Regions from separate parts of the Bradyrhizobium paxllaeri genome, predicted to be linked through region 4. Evidence: predicted binding sites of a transcription regulator. Region 4 holds the regulator's gene; each other region holds the start of a gene.
What was found. Region 4 encodes PhoB, which activates phosphate uptake and scavenging genes when phosphate is short. Its sites were predicted from a motif close to TGTCATNNANCTGTCAT; they were not measured.

Region 1: LMTR21_RS18185 (DUF47 domain-containing protein) is a predicted target of PhoB. The motif match lies at 2,285-2,301, and genes of this name have one in related genera.
Region 2: LMTR21_RS38820 (DUF2794 domain-containing protein) is a predicted target of PhoB. The motif match lies at 2,036-2,052, and genes of this name have one in related genera.
Region 3: phnF (phosphonate metabolism transcriptional regulator PhnF) is a predicted target of PhoB. The motif match lies at 1,108-1,124, and genes of this name have one in related genera.

Annotation. Positions count from the first base shown of each region.
Region 1 covers NZ_CP042968.1:3,819,484-3,823,412, reverse strand. The annotation lists gene LMTR21_RS18200 (peptide chain release factor 3) at 1-110, opposite strand, end outside; gene sugE (quaternary ammonium compound efflux SMR transporter SugE) at 265-588, shown strand; gene LMTR21_RS18190 (inorganic phosphate transporter) at 580-1,584, opposite strand; gene LMTR21_RS18185 (DUF47 domain-containing protein) at 1,600-2,244, opposite strand; gene LMTR21_RS18180 (branched-chain amino acid ABC transporter permease) at 2,396-3,364, opposite strand; gene LMTR21_RS18175 (branched-chain amino acid ABC transporter permease) at 3,366-3,929, opposite strand, start outside.
Region 2 covers NZ_CP042968.1:8,136,420-8,140,348, reverse strand. The annotation lists gene acnA (aconitate hydratase AcnA) at 1-559, shown strand, start outside; gene LMTR21_RS38825 (DUF1223 domain-containing protein) at 784-1,545, shown strand; gene LMTR21_RS38820 (DUF2794 domain-containing protein) at 2,064-2,435, shown strand; gene LMTR21_RS38815 (GNAT family N-acetyltransferase) at 2,588-3,118, opposite strand; gene LMTR21_RS38810 (Bax inhibitor-1/YccA family protein) at 3,278-3,929, opposite strand, start outside.
Region 3 covers NZ_CP042968.1:2,703,633-2,707,561, reverse strand. The annotation lists gene phnH (phosphonate C-P lyase system protein PhnH) at 1-571, opposite strand, end outside; gene phnG (phosphonate C-P lyase system protein PhnG) at 573-1,046, opposite strand; gene phnF (phosphonate metabolism transcriptional regulator PhnF) at 1,161-1,889, shown strand; gene phnE (phosphonate ABC transporter, permease protein PhnE) at 1,905-2,759, opposite strand; gene phnE (phosphonate ABC transporter, permease protein PhnE) at 2,756-3,643, opposite strand; gene phnD (phosphonate ABC transporter substrate-binding protein) at 3,712-3,929, opposite strand, start outside.
Region 4 covers NZ_CP042968.1:7,742,130-7,746,058, forward strand. The annotation lists gene LMTR21_RS37080 (GcrA family cell cycle regulator) at 61-573, shown strand; gene phoB (phosphate regulon transcriptional regulator PhoB) at 748-1,452, opposite strand; gene phoU (phosphate signaling complex protein PhoU) at 1,464-2,180, opposite strand; gene pstB (phosphate ABC transporter ATP-binding protein PstB) at 2,192-3,013, opposite strand; gene pstA (phosphate ABC transporter permease PstA) at 3,010-3,855, opposite strand; gene pstC (phosphate ABC transporter permease subunit PstC) at 3,857-3,929, opposite strand, start outside.

The DNA.
Region 1 (3,929 bases), 3.9 Mb from region 4:
GTCTTGCCGGCGTCCGGGTGGGAGATGATCGCAAAGGTGCGGCGCCGCGCCACTTCATCTGAGAGCGGCGTGCGGAGCGGCGATTCGGCGGCGGCAGCAATGTCGGACATGAGGCTCGAGCGTTTGGCAGGGAAAGGGGGGCTAATCAAGCCTCATTTGGTGGTTGCAGGGGTCGCTCTCCAGTCCCATATCGGCTTGGGAAGGACGACCTTCCAACTCACAGCTCATCCGCGGGGACGACCCTGCCTGATCAGGAGGGTTGTCATGGCCTGGATCGTGTTGTTCGTCGCCGGCCTCATGGAAATAGGCTGGGCGATCGGCCTCAAATATACCGAAGGTTTCACCCGGCTCATTCCATCGGTCCTGACGCTCGCTTGCATGGCCGGCAGCATCCTGCTGCTCGGTCTTGCCCTGAAAGTGCTGCCGATTGGAACCGCCTACGCGATCTGGACCGGAATCGGCGCGGTCGGAACGGCAATCCTGGGCATCTTCCTGTTCGGCGAGCCCGCGACCGCCGCCCGCCTCGCCTGCATCGGGCTGATTGTGGCCGGCATCATCGGGCTCAAGCTTGTCACCGGATCAGCGTAGCAGCAGCACCGCCCAATAGGTCAGCGCAGCCACGCTTGCGGATGCCGGGATGGTGATCACCCAGGCGTAGACGATCGAACTTGCCACATTCCAGCGCACCGCCGAGACCCGCCGCGCCGCGCCGACGCCGACGATGGAGCCGGTGATGGTATGGGTCGTGGAAACGGGAACTCCGAGAAAGGTCGCCATGAAGAGGGTCGCAGCGCCGCCGGTTTCCGCGCAAAAGCCCTGCATCGGCGTCAGCTTGGTGATCCGCAGCCCCATGGTGCGGACGATCCGCCAGCCCCCCATCAGCGTGCCGAGCCCCATGGCTGCCTGGCAGGAGATCACGACCCAGAACGGGACGGAGAAATCCGTCCCGAGGTGCCCCTGCGAATATAACAGCACCGCGATGATACCCATGGTTTTTTGCGCGTCGTTGCCGCCATGGCCGAGCGAATAGAGCGAGGCCGAGACGAATTGCAGGATGCGGAAGGCGCGGTCGACCGCAAACGGCGTCGAGCGCACCGACAGCCAGGACACGATCGCGACCAGCATCAGTGCCAGCAGGAACCCGACCAACGGCGACAGCACGATCGCCAGCAGCGCCTTGGACAGGCCGCTCCAGACTGCCGCGGAAATGCCTGCCTTGGCGACGCCGGCGCCGACCAGTCCGCCGATCAGCGCGTGCGAACTCGACGACGGAATACCGAGCGCCCAGGTGATCAGGTTCCAGACGATGGCGCCGACCAGCGCCGCGAAGATGACGGTGGCATCCACGACGCTGGCGTCGATGATGCCGGTGCCGATGGTATTGGCAACGTGCAATCCGAACACCAGGAAAGCGATGAAATTGAAAAAAGCGGCCCACATCACCGCATATTGCGGGCGCAGCACGCGGGTCGATACAATTGTTGCGATCGAATTGGCGGCGTCGTGCAATCCATTGAGGAAATCGAACAGCAGCGCGACCGCGATCAGGAAGATCAGAATTGGAAGACCAAGGGTGGCGTCCACTGAATTGGCCCTGCCCTATACCTGTTCGATCACGATCGAATTGATCTCGTTGGCGACGTCATCGAAGCGGTCGGACACTTTTTCGAGGTGCTTGTAGATCTCGGCACCGACCACGAAGTCCATCGAATTGCCGTCGCGGTGCTTGAGAAACAGCTCCTTCAACCCGATGTCGTGGAGATCGTCGATACGGCCCTCCAGCTTTCCGATTTCCTCGGTGATGGAGGTCAGCATCGCGACGTTGTTGCCGATCGACTGCATCAGGGGAAGCGCGCGGCTGACGAGGTTGGCGCATTCGACCAGCAGCGTAGCTATTTCGCGCATCGGGGGTTCGAACGTCCGGACTTCGAACAGCACCACCGCCTTCGCGGTCTGCTGCATCTGGTCGATGGCGTCGTCCATTGCGGTGATCAGGTTCTTGATGTCGCCGCGGTCGAACGGGGTAATGAAGGTGCGCCGAACCGCGGTCAGTACCTCGCGGGTGATGCCGTCGGCATCGTTTTCGAACTGGTTGACGCGCTGGCAGAATACCGGCGTCTCCTCGCCGCCGCGCAGCATGTCCTGCAACGCCAGCGCGCCCTGCACTACCGTCTGGGCATGTCGGGCAAACAGGTCAAAAAACCGCTCCTCCTTGGGCAAAAAGGCACGAAACCAGCGCAGCATGGGTATTGTCCGTCGTTCAGAACGGCCGCGGGGAGCGGCCCGTCACGAAGCTGTCATAGACCATTCGCAGGGAAAACGCGCCACGGCGGGACCCGGGAACCGGGTCATCCACCGCTTTGTGAAGCCGAAAACGGCGCCAAAACCGGCCGTTTTACAGGGATCGGCGGAAAAAATGAGCGATTTCGCCGATGATACCCCGGCGGAACGTCAGCACGCAGGCCACGAAGATGACCCCCTGGATCACCGTCACCCACTGGCCGAACCCGGCCAGATATTGCTGCATGGCGATGATCACGAAGGCGCCGACGACCGGGCCGAAGATGGTTCCGAGGCCGCCGACCAGCGTCATCAGCACGATTTCACCCGACATCGTCCAGTGCACGTCGGTGAGCGAGGCGTTCTGCGCCACGAACACCTTCAGCGAGCCGGCAAAGCCCGCAAGCGTACCGGACAGAATGAAGGCGAGCAGCTTGTACTGGTCGGTCTTATAGCCCAGCGAAATCGCCCGCTGCTCGTTCTCGCGGATCGCCTTCAAGACCTCGCCGAACGGCGAGTTGATGGTGCGGAAGATCAGCAGGAAGCCGGCAAGGAAGCCCGCCAATACGACGTAATAAAGCACCGTCGGCTGCGAAAGATTGAATACTCCGAACAGATAGCCTTGCGGAATGCCCTGGATGCCGTCCTCACCATGGGTGAACGGCGCCTGCAGATAGATGAAATACAGGAGCTGCGAGAGCGCCAGCGTGATCATCGAAAAATAGATGCCCTGCCGGCGAATCGAGATGAAGCCGGTGACGACGGAGAGCGCCGCAGCGCCGGCGACGCCGACCAGAATTCCGACCTCCGGCGTTACACCCCAGACCTTGAGCGCATGCGCCGAGCAGTAGCCTGCAGTGCCCAGGAACATGGCGTGGCCGAACGACAACAGGCCGCCATAGCCGATCAAGAGGTTGAAGGCGCAGGCAAGCAGCGCAAAACACAGCGCTTGCATCACGAAGAACGGATAGATGCCCGTCAGGGGTACGAGTCCCAGCAGCACCGCCATCAAGGCGAACACGATCATCTCGTCGCGTATCGCGCGCGGGGTTACCGGCAGTGTGTCGTCAGTCAATGCGCTCATGTCAGGCCGCCCGTCCCGTCAGTCCCGTTGGCTTCACCAGCAACACCAGCACCATCAGGACGAACACCACGGTGTTGGAAGCCTCGGGATAAAAATACTTCGTAAGCCCCTCGATCACGCCGAGCGCGAAGCCGGTGATGATCGATCCCATGATCGATCCCATGCCGCCGATCACCACCACCGCGAACACGACGATGATCAGGTCCGCGCCCATCAGCGGGCGGACCTGATTGATCGGCGCCGACAGCACGCCGGCGAGCGCGGCAAGCCCGACGCCGAGGCCGTAGGTCAGCGTGATCATGCGCGGCACATTGATGCCGAAGGCGCGGACCAGGGTCGGATTTTCGGTCGCGGCGCGCAGGTAAGCGCCGAGCCGCGTCTTCTCGATCAGGAACCAGGTCGCCAAGCAGACCACCAGCGAGAAGATCACCACCCAGCCGCGGTAGACCGGCAGGAACATGAAGCCGAGATTGATGCCACCCTGCAGGCCGCGCCTGCAGATTGCGTCCTGCGGGGCGTTCGGCGAGCAATCGCCGATCTGCGGATAGTCCGGGATGGCGTAAGG
Region 2 (3,929 bases), 390 kb from region 4:
TCACGAGATCATGATGCGCGGCACCTTCGCCAACATCCGCATCAAGAACTTCATGCTGAAGGGCGCCGACGGCAATATTCCGGAAGGCGGACTAACCAAGCACTGGCCTGACGGCGAGCAGATGTCGATCTACGACGCGGCGATGAAGTACCAGCAGGAGAACGTGCCGCTGGTGGTGTTCGCCGGCGCCGAGTACGGCAACGGCTCCTCGCGCGACTGGGCCGCGAAGGGCACCCGCCTGCTCGGCGTTCGCGCCGTGATCTGCCAGAGCTTCGAGCGCATCCATCGCTCCAACCTGGTTGGCATGGGTGTGTTGCCGCTCACCTTCGAGGACGGCACGTCATGGACATCGCTTGGTCTGAAGGGCGACGAGACGGTGACGATTCGGGGTCTGCAGGGTGACCTGAAGCCGCGTCAGACCTTGACGGCCGAGATCGTTTCCGGCGACGGTTCGCTGCAGCGCGTGCCGCTGCTGTGCCGCATCGATACCCTCGACGAGCTCGAGTACTATCGAAACGGCGGCATTCTGCATTATGTGCTGCGCAAACTCGCGGCTTAGAGTTCTCTTTCTGACGCGTTTTCTTCACGCGAACCGGTAACCACTTCGCTTGAAAACGCTTTGAAACGCGGATTTGTGATCAGTGCCTCACTTCGAAGTGAGTGGCGACAAGAAAGAAGGCGGCCTATGAAAAGGCCGCTTTCGCGCGTCTGGGGCACGCATTCAGGAGCTCACACCATGCCCCGTACAAATACGGATCGAAAACCCTACAGCCGGTTCGCAGCATGTCAGCGATGATGGCCTACAACTGCATATCGCGATGGTCCGGCGCGCTCGGCGTCTGCGCGATCGTCGCGGTCATCCGCCCGGCTCACGCCGATCCGCGCGCCGTCGTTGAACTGTTCACCTCGCAGGGCTGTTCGTCGTGTCCGCCGGCCGACCAGATCGTCGGCGAACTGGCCAAGGATCCGTCGGTGATCGCGCTGAGCATGCCGGTCGACTACTGGGATTATCTCGGCTGGAAGGACACGCTGGCGGACTCGCGTTTCAGCGCGCGTCAGAAAGCCTATTCGCATGTCCGCGGCGATAGGAATCTCTACACGCCGCAGATGATCGTCAACGGCTCCGCGCAGGTGATCGGCAGCGATCGCGCCGCCATCGATGGCGCCATCAAGACGACCAGCAAGACCGAAGGCGTGATGTCACTGCCGGTGACGATGACGTTGTCGGGCAAGCTGCTCAACGTCTCGGTCGATGCGAGCAAGGTGTCGACGCCGGGCCGTGGCGAAATCTGGATCTGCTCGGTCTCGAAGGCGGTGCCGATTTCGATCGGGCGCGGCGAAAACCGCGGTCAGCAGATCACCTATTACAACGTGGTCCGTAATCTGGTGAAGGTCGGCGACTGGAACGGCAGTTCGGGAAGCTGGACTGTGCCGCTGGAAAATATTTCCCGCGACGGCGTCGATGGTGCGGTCGTCTATGTCCAGGACGGCAGTCGCGACAAGCCGGGCGCGATGCTCGGCGCCGCCTACACCGCGCTACGCTGACAAGCTGATTCTACTGTCGGTCCGAAACGCGCTACGTCAGGTGCAGGGCTAGCGATGTGCGCTCGCATGTCGGGCGGAATCCATCCGCCTGATCGCGGCTATTTGATTCTCTGATATGTCGATGCAGATCAGGGCTCGCGTTGCACGCGCGCAATGACGGCTGACTTTTGTCGAAGCGGTCACTACAAACGAAAAAGGACCAACTTTCGTTGGCCCAGTATCGGGATCAACTCCCTTCTGCGAACAGGCCCGATCCCGACGGCCCCGGGGGGCTGGGGGCTGAGGAATCCGGAACCGAAAGGACCGGGCCAACGCAGGATTGTTTTTTCGCAATCCAGCGGGGCAGGCGGTTGGCGGAAGTAGGGCAGCAATAAGATTCCGCTAACGATCCCGTGAATCCCCGGGGATCGATATTTCGCCATTTCGGCGGTTCCATGCGGTTTTCCTCGCATTTCCAGCCCCCTTGCGGCATTCCGCGGTTAGCGCGATCATGTAGGCTGGATGACAGGAGGCGCTCCATGAACCCGATATCGGAGGACACCGATCCAAGCGCGAACCGCGCAGTGGCGCGTCCCGCCACTGCAGTTCCCCCGCCGAATCGGGTCACTTTCAATCGTCTCGAACTCAACCGTATCCTCAATTTGTATGGCCGCATGGTCGCCGACGGCGAATGGCGCGACTATGCCATCGACTTCATGAAAGACCGCGCGGTGTTTTCGGTGTTCCGCCGCGCTTCCGAAGTCCCGCTTTACCGTATCGAGAAGGACCCGCGGCTCGCGCGCAAGCAGGGCATGTACAGCGTGATCTCGGCGACCGGGCTGATCCTGCGCCGCGGCCACGAGCTCGAACGCGTGCTGCTGGTGATCGACCGCAAGCTGGCGGTGGTTTGACGGAGTTGCCGTAGGGGGGCAAAGGCGCACTTGCGCCGTGCCCACCATCTTTCCCCGAAATGCCGCGCTGATGGTGGGCACGCGGAGCCTGTCATCGGGCGCGCATTCGCGCGACCCGTTGGCTTTGCCCACCCTACGGCTACGAAGCCGTCTCAATCCTTCGGCACCGTCGTGCCGCCTTCACCGAGCGCGAGCTGCATCATCACCGTGTCGAGCCAGCGGCCGAATTTGAGGCCGACATTGGCGTGCGTCCCGATCATCTGGAAACCGCATTTGGTGTGAAGGCCGATCGAGCCGGCATTGGCGGAATCGCCGATCACGGCGATCATCTGCCGGAAACCGCGCGCCTCGCATTCCGGGATCAGCCGCTGCATCAATTGCAGGCCGATGCCGCGCCGGTGCGTCGAAGGCTTCAGGTAGACCGAGTTCTCCACCGTGAAGCGATAGGCCGGCCGCGGCCGATAGGGGCCGGCATAGGCGTAGCCGATCACTTCGCCTTCGACCGCGGCGGCAAAATAGGGAAAGCCGTCATCCATCAGCACTTTGAACCGCCGGGTCATTTCGGCGAGGTCGGGTGGAATCAGCTCGAACGTGGCGGTGCCGTAGCGCACTGCTTGTTCGTAGATTTCTGTGATGGCAGGGAGGTCGGCCTCGGTGGCGGGCCGGATTTCAGGAGCGGGCAATTCAGAAGCGGGCATGGCAATAAGATACCAGCAGGCAAGTGTGGATCAACGCTCTTTCCGTCATGGCCCGGGTGAGGCCCGGGCATGACGAGCACTGATCAAAAGAAAAGCCCCGGCCGCGAGGCCGGGGCTTCAACTTGTGAACCTGGTCGGCAGCGGCTAGTCGCGCTGGCCGAGGAGCTGCAGCAGCAGCGTGAACAGGTTGATGAAGTTCAGATAGAGCGACAGCGCACCCGAGATCGCCGCCTTCTCCGCAATCTCGCCGCCTTCAGCGGCGTAGCCGTAGATGTAGTCGTTCTTCAGCCGCTGGGTATCCCAAGCGGTGAGGCCCGCGAACACCAGCACGCCGACCACCGAGACGATGAACTGCAGCATCGAACTCGCCAGGAACAGGTTGACCAGGCTCGCGATGACGACGCCGATCAGGCCCATGAACAGGAACGACCCCATGCCGCTCATGTCACGCTTGGTGGTGTAGCCGTAGAGGCTCAGCGCGCCGAAGGTCGCCGCGGTGATGAAGAACACCCGCACGATCGAGGTGTGCGTATACACCAGGAAGATCGAAGACAGCGAAATGCCCATCAGCGCCGAGAACACCCAGAACAGCAGCTGAGCGGTCGCCGGCCGCAGCCGGTTGATGCCGGCCGAGATCGCGAACACCATGACCAGCGGCGCGAGGATGAACAGCCACTTCAACGGGCTGACATACATCGCGTAGCCGAACGGCGTCAGGAAGGCATTGCCGAACCGGGCGGCGGCGCCGGCCTGGTCGGTGGTCACTGCAGCCATGTAGACGCCGAGCGCCGCAAGG
Region 3 (3,929 bases), 3.3 Mb from region 4:
TCGCAACAATGGCATCGTCATGGACCAGCACGACATCGATGCCGCGCGGAAACAGCGTGGCGTTCACGGCCAGCCGCTCGAACAGATCCTGCGGCTCGATTGAAGCGCGCAGCGTCGCCGCTCCATCGATGCCGGGGCCGCGCAACTCCACCACAGGGCCATCGGTCAGGCTTTCGACCTGAAGGATCAGCGTCGTCGAACGATCCGGATATTCATTGCTACCGAACGCAAAGCGATCGAGCGGCGGCAGGTTTACGGGGTCGCCCACCAATGCGAAACCGGCGATCGATGAATCCGCAACGATCGGCGCGCTCGTATGAAACTTGAGCCATCTGGCGACATCAGCCGTCGCCGACATCCAGCTATCGAGCCACACAGGCGTATCGTGATCAAACAGCGTCAGCGCTATGGCGGCCGTGCCGCGCATCATCGCATCAGGCGTACCGGCCACCGACGCAATGCGCTGAATGCTGCCGGGACGCGCCATGGCGTCCATCACGGAGCGGAAGGTCGATTGCGCCGACAACACCTTGTCGGCAAATCCTGCGGGCAATTCGGCAACGGTCGTCATGTCAGCCCTCACCCCGCACCAGCGTGTAGAAATCGACCCGCGTGGCCGCCGCTTCCGCGGCCTTGCGGTTGCGTTTTTCGATCACTGCCTCGCGCAGCGGCGCAATCACCTCGGCTTCAACCGCGACCGCGAACTCGTCCGACTGCACCATGGCATCACACAGCGCGATCAGCTTCGCCTTGTGACGATCGCGGCCGAGCGTGTAGCCAAAACCGACTTCTCCGGTCGAAAGCCGCACTGCCGCGCGAGAAACCGTGGCCTCCCCGAGATTAAAGGGCGCACCATCGCCACCGATCCGGCCGCGCACCATGACCAGGCCGTTCTCTGATACGCGCAGGTCTTCATGCGCCGGCAACGCAATCGCCTCGAGATGACAGGCAATGTCGACGACATCGGAGTGCGCCAGCACCGCCATTGCAGCCTTGCGTTGCGCCTGTCCACTGTCTTCGTCTGCCAGACTTTCGTCGCCCGCCATCATATCGACCTTGCCTGAATCAAGTTGTCTATGATACTAGACAACTTGATAACGAAGCGCCATGACAGTTTCGTGACTATGAGGTAATTTTTCTCCGATGCCCGGTTTCGTTCCATGAGCATCCAGGACACGCCCTCTGGCGTCGCGCTGTGGCGGCAGGTCGCCGACGGCATCGAGCGCGGCATTGCCGATGGCCGCTTTGCCGCGGGCGAAAAGCTGCCGGGCGAGATGGAGATCGCCGAAACCTATCGCGTCAACCGCCACACCGTACGCCGCGCGCTCGCGACGCTGGCCGAACGCGGCCTGGTGCGCGCCGAGCGCGGCAGCGGTACCTATGTCGAGACGGGACGCATCGCCTATCCCCTGCGCTCCCGAACGCGCTTTTCCGAAATCGTCGGCGCCGGCGGCCGAGAGCCGCGCGGCCAGTTTATCGACGTGTCAGAGGAAGAAGCCACGCGCGAGCTGGCGCGAGAGCTCGGACTAAAGACCGGTGCGCCGCTGGTCCGAATCGAATCGGTGCGGCTCGCCGACCGCGTACCGATCTGCGTCAGCACCACCTGGCTTTCGGCCGAGCGCTTCCCCGATGCCGGGAAGGTGTTCGCCAATGTCCGTTCGATGACCAAGCTGGTTGCGCATTACGGCATCCGGGACTTTCGCCGCTCGTCCACCCGGATCACCGCTAGTATCGTCGACGCAACCGACGCGGCGCGGCTGGATCTCGCGCTCGGCCGTCCCGTGCTCGTGGTGGACAGCACCGACGTCGATACCGCAGGCCAGCCGGTCACGACCAAGCGCTCGCGCTTCGCGGCCGAGCGCGTCGAGTTCGTGATCGAGAGTGGCTAGTCTAGCAGCGAGACATCATGAGATTGCTCGCTTGCCGATGATCGCGAAACGGAGCTTGCCGGACATCCAGTCGATTGCCGATACCGTTATCAGGATAAGCAAAATCAGAAACGATACCTTTTGCCATTCCAGCACCCGGATTTGCTCGGCAAGTTGAAGTCCAATTCCGCCTGCCCCGACGATTCCGATAATCGTCGCCGACCGCGTATTCGACTCGAAGTAGTAGAGCACCTGACTTAACAAGATCGGAAAGACCTGCGGCAGCAATCCGAACCGGACGCTATGGAGATGGTTGCCGCCCAATGATCGAACCCCCTCAGCGGGGTTCTTGTCGGCCGCCTCGATCGCTTCCGAGAATAACTTCCCAAAAGTCCCAAAATCGCTGCAGATGACTGCCAAGATAACTGCGAACGGGCCCAACCCCACGACGCCAACCCAGATGAGGGCCCAGATCAAGGTATCGACGCCACGAATGGTATCGAGGCTGCGGCGTGTCAAAAGGTGGACGATCCAGTTTGCAACCACATTGCGCGCCGCCAGCAGGGATACCGGCAACGCGAGCAGTGCCCCGCCCAGCGTGCCGAGAAACGCGATCGAAACCGTCTCTCCGAGAGCATGCAGATATTTCAATACTTCCGCCCAGGAACCAGGATTAGGCGGCAACATGAGCCGAACGAATTCACCCAGCTTGACCATTCCCTCGGAGAGCCGGTGAAAGGGAATGTCGAGCTGAACGATCCCGAACAGAAAAAGCGCAACCGCCCCGCCGACGCCTATTGCGATTTTTCCCCGATGCCACCAATCCGGCCGGAAAACGTCCGGGTGACGTTCGACGATGCCAGCCCGGTTTTCAAAACTGAAAGAATTCATGCAGCGGAACCCTCCAGCCCGAGGAGGCCGTGGCGCACGCGCTCCGTGATAAGGTCGATCAACATGACGGTGACGATAATGAGCAAAAGGATGGCACTGACATCGGTGTAATAGAACTTGCGAACGGCCTCGATCAAATCCTGGCCGATCCCGCCGGCGCCGACAAAGCCCATCACGGCCGCGCCGCGGACGTTAATCTCGAATCTCAGCAGGGCATAGCTTACGAAGTTCGAGAGAACCTGAGGCACCGCGCCAAACCGAACAATCTGAAGCCAGCTGCCTCCGCTTGCCGCCACCCCCTCGATCGGTTTGCTATCGATATTCTCGACAACCTCGGCGAACTGCTTGCCCAGCGCACCGGTGGTATGGATTGCGATGGCGAGAACGCCCGGCAGTGGCCCCAGACCAAATGCCAGCACAAAAATCAGGGCAAAGACGATCTCCGGCACGGTCCTGCAAAATTCGAGAACGCGTCGCGTGACAAAAACGGTCGTACGGGACTTCACGAGATTGGCCGATGCGAAGAAACAGAGAGCGAATCCGCATATCGCTCCCGTGAGCGTTCCCATATACGCGATCAGCAACGTGTCTCCGAGAAGTCGCGTCCAGCGAGGCAGTCCCCAAAGCCACTCGGTGAGATCAACCCACGCAGTCGAGAGCGAAAACTTAGGAGCGATGCTGGCAAAATAGGCCGGGAAGCGCCAGAAATTCTCGACGAAATTCCCAAAATTGACATCGCCCATCCAGCCAGCAGCAATCGCCGCGGCGATCAGGACCGCCGACCCCAGCCATACGCGCCGCCGCTTGGCGGCAACCGCAGCCGCATAGCGATCAGCGAGCTCTCGCAGCCTGGCTTCCGGGAATTCGGGGACTGCTGTTCGCATGGGATGTTCAGGAGAAAGAATGGGCGGATTTCGCGATCTGCCCGATCCATCTGGCCCCTTCGTTCCCCTCAGGATTTCTGCTTGCGAATGCTGTCGACAAACTTGGTGAGATCGATCACAGCCTCATAGGCCTTGTGATCAACCTCGACGAAGGGCAACTGCTTCCCCTCGTAGATCTTGTCGAAAGCGGCCTTGTCCTTCACCGCAATTTCCAGCACCGCCTTCTTGATCGCCGCCTTGAGGTCAGCAGGCAGGCTGCTGAGATAAGCCATCGGCGAATTCACAA
Region 4 (3,929 bases):
ACGAATGACATCGCCAGCGCTGCCCTCGATTGGCCGGCGCGATGCGAAGGGAAGATTACGATGACGGTTTTAACCTGGTCCGACGATCGCGTCGAGCAGCTGAAGAAGCTCTGGGAAGCCGGATTATCGGCGAGCCAGATTGCCGCGGAACTCGGAAATGTGACGCGAAACGCCGTGATCGGCAAAGTACACCGGCTCGGCCTGTCCGGCCGCGCCAAGAGCCCCTCCTCGGCTGCTCCGCGGCAGCGCAAGGCACGCCCCGCCGCTCAGCAGATGATGCGGGTGTCGCGCCCGGTTTCGCGCGGCAACACCGCGCTGGCGCACGCTTTCGAGGTGGAGATCGAGGCCGATCCGATTGCCTTCGACAATGTGGTGCCGATGAGCCAGCGGCTCTCGCTGCTCGAATTGAACGAGGCGACCTGCCACTGGCCGGTCGGCGATCCCTCGAGCCCGGAGTTCTTCTTCTGCGGCGGCAAGGCGCTCACCGGCCTGCCCTATTGCGCGCATCACTCGCGCGTGGCGTATCAGCCGGCGGCCGATCGGCGGCGGCAGGCGCCGAAGCAGACGCGGTAAGGGGCGCGATTATCTCAACGTCGTCGTCCCTGCGAACGCAGGGACCCATAACCACAGGTGTTTGTGGTTATGCCTCGCTGGGGCTCCAGCGCATTTCAACAATCGAGATTAGTGGTTATGGGTCCCCGCGTTCGCGGGGACGACGGCTGAATGCGCCGAGATGGCAGCGAAGCCTTACGGCTCCACCTTCGCGAAGCGATCATCCAGCGCGTATCCCGCGCCGCGCACGGTGCGGATGGGATCCTGTTCCCGACCCGGATTGAGCAGCTTGCGCAGGCGGCCGATGTGGACGTCGACGGTGCGCTCGTCGATGTAGATGTCGCGGCCCCAGACGCTGTCGAGCAATTGCTCGCGGCTGAAGACGCGGCCGGGATGTTCGAGGAAAAATTCCAGCAGGCGATACTCGGTCGGGCCGAGGTCGATCTGGCGGCCGGAGCGCGCGACGCGGCGCTTCTCGCGGTCGAGCTCGATGTCGCCATAGGTGAGCACAGTAGCGAGCCGCTCCGGGCTTGCCCGCCGCAACAGGCCCTTCACCCGCGCCAAAAGTTCCGGCACCGAGAACGGCTTGACGATGTAATCGTCGGCACCGGTCGCAAGCCCGCGTACGCGCTCGCTCTCCTCGCCACGCGCGGTCAGCATGATGATCGGCAGTTGCTTGGTTTCCGGGCGGGCGCGCAGGCGGCGGCAGAGTTCGATGCCGGAGAGGCCCGGCAACATCCAGTCGAGCACGACGAGATCGGGCACGCGCTCCTTCAGCCGCGTATCGGCATCGTCGCCGCGGCCGACGGTCTCGACCTCATAGCCTTCGGCGTCGAGGTTGTAGCGCAACAGCGTGGTCAGCGCTTCCTCGTCCTCGACCACCATGATGCGTGCGCTCATTCTTGGTATCCTCAGCTATTCGGAACCGTGGAGGCAAACGTCGTCATGTCGCCCTTCGGGCGCTTGTCGAGCATCTGCTGGCCCTCGATCATGTAGAACACGGTTTCGGCGATGTTGGTGGCGTGGTCGCCGATCCGCTCGATATTCTTGGCGCAGAACATCAAATGAATGCAGAACGAGATGTTGCGCGGGTCTTCCATCATGTAGGTGAGCAGTTCGCGGAACAGCGAGGTGCAGATGGCGTCGACTTCCTCGTCGCCCTTCCACACCGCCATCGCCGCCGGCAGGTCGTGCGCCGCATAGGCGTCCAGCACCGACTTGACCTGCGACTGCACCAGATCGGTCATGTGCTCCAGGCCGCGCATCAGCTTCAGCGGCTGGAAATCGTTCTCCAGCGCCGCGACCCGCTTGCCCATGTTCTTGGCGAGATCGCCGATCCGCTCCAGATCGGTGGCGACGCGCATGGCGCCGACGATTTCGCGCAAGTCGATCGCCATCGGCTGGCGGCGGGCGATGGTCAGCACCGCGCGCTCCTCGATCAGGTGCTGCAGGCGGTCGATCTCGACATCGGTCGCGACGACGCGCTTGCCGAGTGAGACGTCCCGGCGGACCAGCGCGTCGACGGATTCGGTGATCATGCGTTCGACCATGCCGCCCATCTCGGCGACGAGGCGGGTCAGCTCCTGAAGATCGCTGTCGAACGCTTTGGCGGTGTGCTCGGAAGCCATCTGTTATCTCCTTAACCAAACCGCCCGGTGATGTAGTCCTGGGTACGTCGATCGCTAGGCGAGGTGAAAATCTTGTTGGTGTCGTCGAATTCGATCAGCTCGCCGAGATACATGAAGGCGGTCTTGTCGGAGACGCGGGCCGCCTGCTGCATATTATGGGTAACGATGGCGATCGTGTAGTCCTCCGCCAGTTCCTGGATCAGTTCCTCGATCTTGGCGGTCGAGATCGGATCGAGCGCCGAACAAGGTTCGTCGAACAGGATCACCTCAGGCCTGACAGCGACCGTGCGGGCGATGCAGAGCCGCTGCTGCTGGCCGCCGGAGAGCGAGAGGCCGCTGGCATTGAGCTTGTCCTTGACCTCGTTCCACAGCGCGCCACCGCGCAGCGCCTTCTCCACCCGGCCGTCCATTTCCGACTTGGAGATCTTCTCATAGAGTCGGATGCCGAAGGCGATGTTCTCATAGATCGTCATCGGGAACGGTGTCGGCTTCTGGAACACCATGCCGACCCGGGCCCGCAACAGATTGAGATCGAGCTTGGGGTCGAGAACGTTGGTCTGGTCCAGCAGCAACTGCCCGGTAGCGCGCTGGCCGGGATAGAGATCGTACATCCGGTTGAAGATGCGCAGCAACGTGGACTTGCCGCAGCCGGACGGGCCGATGAAGGCGGTGACGCGGTTGGTGCCGAGCGTCAGGTTGATGTTCTTCAACGCATGGTGCTCGCCGTAATAGAAGTTCAGGCCGCGCGCGGTGACCTTGGGCGCCGCCTCGGGCAACGGCACCTGCGGGACGGGTCCACTGGCGGAACTCACGGATACGGAAAGATCGGTCATTTGGATGTCCTCTCGGCGCCGAGAATGCGCGCGCCAATATTCAGGGCCAATACGGTGAGCGTGATCAGCAAGGCCCCGCTCCAGGCGAGTTCCTTCCAGTAGGCATAGGGGCTCTGGACGAAGTTGTTGATGGTGACCGGCAGGTTCGCCATCGTCTTGGTCAGGTTCAGGCTGAAGAACTGGTTCGACAGCGCGGTGAACAGCAGCGGCGCGGTTTCGCCGGCGACGCGGGCAGTGGCGAGTAGCACGCCGGTGATCAGACCGCTTCGCGCCGCACGATAGGCGATGCGCCGGATGACCAGCGAGCGCGGCAGGCCGAGCGCAGACGCAGCTTCGCGCAGGGGATTGGGCACCAGCCCGAGCATGTCCTCGGTGGTGCGGACCACGACGGGGATCACGATCACGGCGAGCGCCAGACAGCCGGCGAAGGCGGAGAAGCCGCCCATCGGTACCACGATGGCGCCATAGATGAACAGGCCGATGATGATCGAGGGCGCGCTCAACAGTATGTCGTTGATGAAGCGGATCACCGAGGTGAGCTTGTCGTGCTTGCCGTATTCGGCGAGGTAGGTGCCGGCGAAAAGGCCAAGCGGCGCGCCGATGCCGACGCCGATCACCGTCATGATGATCGAGCCGATGATGGCGTTGCGCAGGCCGCCCTCGGTCGAGCCCGGCGGCGGCGTATCCTGAGCGAAGACCTGCAGCGAAAGCCCGGTCAGGCCGTTGTAGAACAGCGTGAACAGGATCAGCGCCAGCCAGGTGACGCCGAACGCCGCGGCGGCCAGGCACAGGAACTTGATGACGACGTTCTTGCGGCGGCGGGAAGCGTAGATCGGGTTCATCTCAGTTCCCCGCCTTCTTTTCCAGCCGCATCAGCATCAGCCGCGCAGCCGCCAGCACGAAGAACGTCAGCACG